3 linked regions of the Ruminococcus albus AD2013 genome follow. The protein of the gene in region 2 interacts with the protein of the main gene of each other region in a pairwise test. Links are inferred from orthologs where the notes say so. Each region holds a gene or a part of one and is shown on either strand. Other genes may lie near its edges.

What was found. Proteins that work in one complex are often made in the same cells at the same time.
Region 1: the proteins of dnaA (region 2) and dnaB interact in binary tests that used the Escherichia coli proteins (3 or more experiments, as listed by UniProt). The link is inferred for Ruminococcus albus AD2013 from one-to-one orthologs.
Region 3: the proteins of dnaA (region 2) and nadE interact in binary tests that used the Escherichia coli proteins (3 or more experiments, as listed by UniProt). The link is inferred for Ruminococcus albus AD2013 from one-to-one orthologs.

Annotation. Positions count from the first base shown.
Region 1 is NZ_JAGS01000001.1:1,232,034-1,235,026, forward strand. It holds dnaB (replicative DNA helicase), read right to left. Parts: upstream 2,189-2,993; coding sequence 812-2,188; downstream 1-811. Other genes in the region: tilS (tRNA lysidine(34) synthetase TilS), read right to left, coding at 1-822; rplI (50S ribosomal protein L9), read right to left, coding at 2,189-2,635; N773_RS0105550 (DHH family phosphoesterase), read right to left, coding at 2,656-2,993. UniProt on the Escherichia coli protein: The main replicative DNA helicase, it participates in initiation and elongation during chromosome replication. Travels ahead of the DNA replisome, separating dsDNA into templates for DNA synthesis.
Region 2 is NZ_JAGS01000001.1:2,899,878-2,902,798, reverse strand. It holds dnaA (chromosomal replication initiator protein DnaA), read right to left. Parts: upstream 2,191-2,921; coding sequence 811-2,190; downstream 1-810. Other genes in the region: rpmH (50S ribosomal protein L34), read left to right, coding at 2,779-2,913; dnaN (DNA polymerase III subunit beta), read right to left, coding at 1-292. UniProt on the Escherichia coli protein: Plays an essential in the initiation and regulation of chromosomal replication. Binds in an ATP-dependent fashion to the origin of replication (oriC) to initiate formation of the DNA replication initiation complex once per cell cycle.
Region 3 is NZ_JAGS01000001.1:1,136,577-1,139,468, forward strand. It holds nadE (NAD(+) synthase), read left to right. Parts: upstream 1-1,017; coding sequence 1,018-1,767; downstream 1,768-2,892. Other genes in the region: N773_RS0105120 (NUDIX hydrolase), read left to right, coding at 1-584; N773_RS0105125 (NADAR family protein), read left to right, coding at 605-1,021; pepT (peptidase T), read right to left, coding at 1,821-2,892. UniProt on the Escherichia coli protein: Catalyzes the ATP-dependent amidation of deamido-NAD to form NAD. Uses ammonia as a nitrogen source.

The DNA of each region.
Region 1 (2,993 bases), 1.7 Mb from region 2 along the record:
CTGTCCGACTTCGATATCATACTTTGAAAGTATGCGCATGATAACTCTGCGCCTTACGGGATAATCCAGCTCTCTTATCAGCTTGCAGGAATAACCGTCTCCGCAGTTGACTTTTTCATAGGCTTCATCTGCGAGTTTTTCCAGGAATGCGCTGTCTTCCCGCAGAAATCCAAGGGTTTTCGCGAAAGTGTCCATGAGTGATGGATTTAGCTCCCGCAGCACAGGAACAACTTTGTGCCGTAGCTTATTGCGTGAATACTCATCCAGAAGATTAGTCGAATCCGTGACGAAGTTCTGCCCTTTTTCTGCAAGATAATCCTCGATATCGGCTCGGCTGCACTCTATCAGCGGTCGGATTATGTTATCCCTTACAGGCGGTATCGAAGCTATACCTTTAAGTCCGGAACCTCTCGCAAGATTGAACAGCGTAGTTTCAAGACAGTCGTCAAGGTTATGAGCTGTACATATCTTATCAGCCGTTATCTCTTGTAAAGCTTTATACCTTAACATTCGGGCGCCTTCCTCTTCGGATACAGGATTGACCCTGCAATAGGCAGGAACGTCCACCCTTTTCACGGTGATCTCAATACCCAGACTTCGGCACAATTCTTCACAGAAATGCTGATCTCGATCAGCTTCCTCACCGCGTATACAGTGATTAACGTGGCAGGCACAAATGTCATATCCCAGTTCATGCAAACACAAAAGGAGCGCAGCGCTGTCTGCCCCGCCCGAAAGCCCGACCAGCAAGCGCTCGCCCTTATGAGCCATATGGTATTTTTCGATCGTCCGACCGACTCTCTGAACAAGCTCACTTTTCATCTTTTCTGAATTCCAATCCTCTGAACAATGTATACTCGCCTATCCAGCTGAGTTTGATCGTACCAAGCTGACCATGTCTGTTTTTTGCCACTATGCATTCAGCCACTGTCTGGTCTTCCTTTGAGTCGGAATAGTAAGCATCTCGGTACAAAAACAGTATGATATCTGCATCCTGCTCGATAGAACCCGATTCTCTCAGGTCTGAAAGCAGAGGACGCTTATCGTCACGCTTCTCGGCGTTACGTGAAAGCTGCGAAAGTGCGATAACAGGAACACTGAGTTCCTTAGCCATAAGCTTTATCTGTCGCGTTATCTCAGATACTTCGTTAACACGGCTGCTGTGCTTGTTTGGCGATTCCATCAGCTGTATATAGTCTATGACTACTAGACCCAGATTATTCAGTCTTCTGAGCTTTGCTTTCATCTGCGGCACAGTAACGCCGCCCGCACCATCATCGAGATAGATCGGCAGCTGTGAAAGAACATCGGCAGCTTCGGCAAGTTTTGTCCAGTCCTCGTCCTTCATCTCGCCGTTTCTCAGCAAAGTATTGTTTACCTTACCCTCTGAAGCCAGCATTCTGCCAACCAGCTGTTCTTTACCCATTTCGAGTGAGAATATGGCAACGTCCCTCTTGGTAGCTTTGCAGCAGTTTACCGCGATATTCAGCGCAAATGCCGACTTACCCATCGCAGGACGCGCTGCAAGCACGATAAGGTCGGTCTTTTGCAGACCTGTAGTAACGTGATCGAGCTGAGAAAATCCGGATCTTGCACCCTGATACTTCTCGGCATCGGGACCTGAAATTTCTGTCAGATGATGGAAATTCTCAACGATTACATCGCTTATCCTGGTCAGACCCTGTAAGTCCCTGCCCTGCCTTATGCTGAATATCTTCTGTTCAGCACTGTCAAGTAAAGCTTTCGGATCCCCCGCACCATCACTGACGCTTGCGATTATCTCATTCGCTACGTTCATCAGAGAACGCAGCTGTGCCTTCTGCAAAATGATGTTGCAGTAGCTCTCGATATTCTTGGTTGAAGGAACGTTGTCCATCAGCCCGTAGAGGTACTTCATCGCCATTGCGGAATTCTCGAAAACACCCGCATTGACAGCCTCATCAACGACAGTCACGACGTCCTCTGCCTTGCCTGTGGTGAACATTCTCATCATTATGGAGAATATCTGCTGGTGCTTGGGTCGGTAGAAATGCTCGGGTTTGAGCATCTCCATCGCCTTTTCACGGCATTCCACAGGGTCAAGCAGAACACAGCCTATGACTGCTTCTTCAGCCTCCTGACTGTACGGCAGCGACCTCCCGGGCAGATCAGAACCGCTGACTGCATTGAAATCGCTTATGTCAGCCATTTATTCCTCCACAACTTTAACTTTGATGCTGCATGATACGCCGTGAGACATCTTGACAGCCGCAGTGAAATCACCGAAAGCCTTGATATCCGTGCTGAGCGCGATCTTCTTCTTGTCAACATCAACGCCGTACTGGTCTTTCAGAGCCTCAGCCACAACACCTGATGTTACAGCGCCGAAAAGCTTGCCGCCCTGACCTGCCTTAGCCTTGATAACTACCTCTTTATCAGCGATCTTATCGGCGATAGCCTTGTTATCTGCGGTCTCCACATCTATCTTATGCTGTGCCGAAGCCTTCTTGCCTGCCAGATCATTGAGGTTCTTGGAGTTAGCTTCAACTGCCAGACCCTTTGCGATAAGGAAATTTCTTGCATATCCGTCAGCAACGTTCAGGGTATCTCCTGCCTTGCCCGAACCTTTAACGTCTTTAAGTAAAATTACTTTCATTTCAAACACACCTTTCTGGTTTACATATTTTTGATGAAATCATCAATGACCTCACGAAGCTGCCTGTCAGCAGACTCTATATCGGTCTTTAACTGAGCCGCCGCCATTGTTAGATGACCGCCGCCGCCCAGTGCTTCCATTATCACCTGGACATTGAACTTGCCCATACTTCTGGCCGAGATATTAACAAAATCACCCTGCTTGTACATAACAAATGAAGCAAATACTCCAGTTATTCCCAGCATTTCATCCGCCGCCTGAGAGGCTGCGACCCTGACGTTTGCAAAGCTGCCGTCAGCCCGTGCGATAGCACATCCGCGGTATATCTCCGCCGAATTGATGACCTTGGATTTTTCAT
Region 2 (2,921 bases):
TAGTTACCTGATAGCTTTCGGATATATCTATCAGAACTTCATCAGCTGACATTTTCTTTATCATCTCGGAGAAAAGTCTGGCATTGATTATGCATGAGCCTTTATCTTCGCTTCTTACGGAGATGACTGTTCTTATACCCATTTCAAGGTTATAGCCTGTGAGTTCAAGCAGAGAATCCGCCAGTGAGAATTTTATGCCTTCCAGTGACGGGAGAGTTGACCTTTCGGAGACTGCTTTTGAAACGTTGACTATTGCATCGTAAAGCGTCTGCTTGGAACAGATGAATTTCATATTATCAATCCTTTCATTAGGTGCTGATGTATTTTTTTCAGGACGGTTTTCCGTCTTGTTGAATATTCAACGCTGGGGTGAGAAGATAAGTGGAGTTTGCGTGATAAGAAAAACAAAAGTTAAGATATATTTGTAGTATTAGTAGTAGTGTGTGTTGAAAATGTTGGAAAGTAGGTGAAAGCCCTTTGAACTTCGGGTTTCGGTGGGGGGAGTTTTTGTTGGATGAATGTTGGGAAGATGTTGACTTAATTTTCGGGTGTTGAATTGTTTAGAAATTGTTGGTTTAAAAGCTAAAACTTGGTTGAAAAAATGTTGGTATAAAAACTTTCAACTTTTTGGCTTTTAAAACAAATTTTTGGGTATGATGAAAATTTTGAAAATCTGTCGGATGTTGTCGGGATATCCCGAGATATATCGGATCGCTCCGATAAGCGAAATGTTGAAAAACCTGTTGAAAATGTTGAGAACTAATACAAATTTTAATTTGTTTATCAAGAATAAGCAACTGACATTGTTGATTATTTCTCTTTGAGATTTTTGATTATATCGTCAACGGTATCCTTCATTTCCTTATTTGATTTGAGGAGATTTGATACGTCGCGGTAATGTATGGTCATGGTAGAGTGGTTCTTATTTAGGGCATCGCCTATCTGGGTATATGTCATGCCCTTGACCTCTTTCAATATATATATAGTTATCTTTCTGGCGATGGATATCTTTGAATGTCTGTGATTTGACTTGATATCATCGGCAGTAACATCGAATGCGTTTGCAACTTCGGATATTATCCTGTCCACGGTTATCTCGGAGGGCTGATTGGATATGATTATCTCCTTTATGACCCTCTGTGCCATTGATATTGACGGAGATTCGTTGGTATACACTGTAAGAGCTTTGATCTTCTTGACTGTGCCTTCAAGCTGACGGATATTGGTCTTCAGCTTTTCAGCGATAAGTCTTACTACATTATCTGAGAGTTTGAGCTGCAGAAGTTCAGCCTTGCGGTTGATGATAGCCATTCTGGTCTCAAAATCAGGTGCCTGAACGTCAGCCTGCACGCCGAGACTAAGTCTGGTGGATATCCTGTCCTGAAGTTTTGTCATCTTGGAGGGAAGGATATCGGAGGTGAGCACTATCTGCTTACGGGCATTATACAGCTCGTTGAATGTATGGAAAAATTCGTCCTGCATTCTCTCCTTGCCTGCGATTATCTGGATATCGTCTATCAGCAGGAGGTCGGCATTACGGTATTTTTCATGGAAATTTACAGTATCTTTGAATTCGAGGGCTTTGACCAGTTCGTTTATGAACGCTTCGCCCGTGGTATATATTATCTTGAGTTCGGGGTGGTTCTTGCTTACCTTATACTCGATAGCTTTCATAAGGTGTGTTTTACCAAGACCCGAATCGCCGTATATGATAAGGGGGTTGAATACCTTATCGGGGTCGATCTGCTCAGCGTTCTTATCATCGTACTTTTCGGCAACGGCGTTACAGAATGCATAAGCAAGGCTGTTTGAGCTGCCTCTTATGAAATTATCGAAGGTATAAACATCTGCTTCGTCTGAAAGCTCGGTATCCTCTATCCTGATCTCTTTCTTCTCCTCGGGTTCGTCATCACCGGATACCATGATATCCACCTTGATGGGGAATCCCATTACTTCCTCAAAAGCTTTGTTGAGAACGTCACCGTATGCGGTCATGGTCTGCTGCTTTACAAAATCGCTTTTCGCAAGCAGGTACGCCACATTGTTTTCCATCTTATAGGGCTTGAGCACCTGTATCCACATACGATATCCCGATTCGCTTATACGTTTATCATTGGGTACGTCGCTTCCTGTCAGACGATAGCAATATTTTAATACCTCTTCAAATACATCATTGAATGAGTTTATCAACTCTTACGACCTCCTTAAATCTTACCCGTATGCACCCGATGTTTATTCTCAGCTGAGGCACATTTATCAGACCCTCCCGCGATATGGAAAGCAGGAAGATCTTATATAATAAAAATTTACAGATTTTGCCAAAAATAAAAAAGGGCACAAATATATAATTTATTATATCACATTCCAAATTAAATTTCAAGACCCCCTATATATATAATAGTACTGGTTTTTGTTTGCTATATTTGCGTTGATTTCCGTGTATATACAGGGATATATGCAAATCAAAATACAAATTTAATAAAAATTTTACTTTAATCTCAGGGGGCGGCAGGTCAGAGAGGGGAAAGTGATCTTTGAAGAAGTGTTCCGATGATAGGGGTTATCATAATAATAAAAATAATAAATATATAAATAATTATTAAATAAATTATGAACTGACTTGACAAACTATATGTAAGTAAGGTATAATGTTAAATTACAAGGGCTATGTCTACAAGACAGGCTATGGATAATTTTTTCCGACATTTTTTGCGGGTGTGTCCTGATAAGGGTACAGTTGTGAAAAGCTCGGGACTCATAAAGGAGAGTGAAACAGACATGAAGAGAACATATCAGCCTAAGAAGCTCCAGAGGAAAAAGGTCCACGGCTTCAGAAAGAGAATGGCAACTGCTAACGGCAGAAAGGTGCTGGCTCGCAGAAGAGCAAGAGGCAGAGCAAGACTGACTCACTGATAAAGAGC
Region 3 (2,892 bases), 1.8 Mb from region 2 along the record:
CCGGAGGATTTCTGCGAAAGGGCGAGACCATAGAAGAAGCCGCAGTAAGAGAACTGCAAGAAGAAGCGGGAGTGAATGAACCCAAGCTGATAAATCTGGGAGTTTACAGCAGACCCGACCGCGACCCGAGAGGGTGGATAATCTCCTGCTGTTTTATTGCTTTGACCAACACAGTGGAACTTTCCACAGCGGCGGGTTCCGATGCGGAATCAGCCCACTGGCTGGACCTTGAAGCCACGGATACCGATGAGGGTCTTACGCTGAAACTTCACTATAATGGCGAAGTGGTGTACGAATATTCATGCGGAAAAACACTGTCGGACAAACTGGCATTCGACCACGGCAATATGATACTCGACGCATTCCTGAAACTGCGTGACGAGGTGATAAACCACGATATGATATTCGGACTTATGCCCGAATACTTTACCATCTCAGACCTCCAGCAGCCCTACGAAGCCATCACGGGTATACATATTTCCCCTCAGGGATTTAGGAAAAAAGTGATAGGCAAGCTCACGGAAACAGAGTTTTTCGATGAAGCCGCGGCACACAGGACATCAAAGCTTTACCGAAAGGCGTGACCCGAATAAGAGGTGTCGGTATGATAGACAGATTCACGGACGAATATTTTTTCCTGAGCAATTTTTACGAAAGCAAGGTGACCTTTGAGGGTATCACCTATCTTAATAACGAAGCCGCTTTTCAGGCGATGAAGACCCTCGATGAAAGCGAGCGCAGGTCTTTCGCGGGACTTGACCCCGATTCTGCAAAAAGGGCGGGGAGAAAAGTCAGCCTGAGAAGTGACTGGGAAGAAGTAAAGACAGATCTGATGTATGAGATATGCAAGGCAAAATTCACGCAGAATAAAGACCTTGCAGAAAAGCTTCTTGCAACGGGTGACGAAGAACTCGTTGAGGGCAACGACTGGAATGATCGGATCTGGGGAAAAGTCAACGGACAGGGCGAGAACCGTCTTGGTATAATACTTATGAAAGTCAGAGAGGAGCTTAGACTATGAGCAATTTCGATGCAAAAAAGGTCAAGGACGAAGTTATCAAATGGATAAGAGAGTATTTTGAGGCGAACGCGACCCCCACAACAAAGGCTGTACTCGGTATCTCGGGCGGCAAGGACAGTTCCGTAGCTGCGGCGCTTTGCGTTGAAGCACTGGGCAAGGACAGAGTCATCGGTGTGCTGATGCCACAGGGAGAGCAGTTCGATATTGACTGCAGCAAAAAGCTGGTGGCACATCTGGGTATAAAAAGCTACGAGATAAATGTTGGCAGTACAGTTTCCGCACTGCTGGGTGAGATCGGCAACGCTCTTGAAGTATCTGAGCAGGCTAGGGTGAACACTCCCCCGAGAATAAGAATGTCCACACTTTACGCAGTTGCAGCCTGTGTTGGCGGTCGTGTGGTTAACACCTGCAATATGTCCGAGGACTGGGTGGGCTACTCCACAAAATTCGGTGATGCCGCAGGCGATTTCAGCCCCCTCTCCGAACTCTGTGTACGTGAAGTCATAGCTATTGGTGACGAGCTGGGTCTGCCCTATGAGCTTACTCACAAAACGCCTATCGACGGTCTTTGCGGAAAGACAGACGAGGACAATCTGGGATTTACCTATGCAGAGCTTGACAGCTACATCAGAAAAGAGACAGACCTCTCCGACAAGCCTGAGCTGAAAGCCCGCATCGACGGTATGCACGCAAGAAATCTGCACAAGCTTCTGCCCATGCCGAAATTTGAATATGACCCCGAATAAGTTCATGATAACATCAAAGGCACTTCCCTGCTGTTGGAAGTGCCTTTTACTGTTTATACGGTCTCGGTCAGCATGACCAGAAGTTCACATATCTTTTCCATAGACTCAACACAGCAGTATTCGTATCTGCCGTGGTAGTTGTGTCCACCTGTGCATATATTCGGGCAGGGCAGACCCTTGAATGAAAGGCTTGAACCGTCGGTGCCGCCGCGGATAGGCTGTATCTTCGGTTCGACCCCCAGCTTTTTCATGCAGTCGGAAACATTCTCCACAAGGAACATGAAATCGGGTTCTATCTTCTCGCGCATATTGTAGTAGGTATCCTTGACCACGGCGGTGACGGTACCCTCGCCGTATCTCAGGTTCAGGATATCCGCAAGCTTCGTGATAAGGGCTTTTTTCGCTTCAAACTTCGCCCTGTCGTGGTCGCGGATAAGGTATGAAAGTGACGCGCTTTCAGTACTGCCCGTGATGTTCATAAGGTGGAAGAACCCTTCCCTGCCCTCGGTGAATTCGGGTTTCTGTTCGGGAGGCAGAAGACTGTCAAACTCTGCCGCGATACGTGCGGCGTTTATCATCTTGTTCTTGGCTTCACCCGTATGCACATTCACGCCCTTCACAGTTATATCAGCAGATGCGGCATTGAAGGTCTCGTATTCAAGCTCGCCGATACCGCCGCCATCAACGGTGTAGGCGTAGTCAGCCCCGAACCTTTTAAGGTCGAAATTATCGGTACCTGCGCCTATCTCCTCATCGGGGGTGAAAGCTATGGCTATATCGCCGTGCTTGATGCTGTCATCGGTAAGCAGGCGGTGAGCCATTGTCATTATCTCGGCGACACCTGCCTTGTCATCTGCACCAAGCAGGGTCGTTCCATCGGTGACTATCAGCGACTGACCGATATAGTCTTTAATTTCGGGGAATACCGATGTTTTAAGGACTATCCCCTGTTCGACGTTGAGTGTGATATCCCCACCGTCATAGTTTTCGATGATACGGGGCTTTACGTTCTCCCCCGATGCTTCGGGTGAAGTATCCATATGCGAAATAAATCCAAGAGTATACGAACGCATACCACCGTCATTCGCAGGTATACGAGCGTATACGTAGCAATACGACTCATCG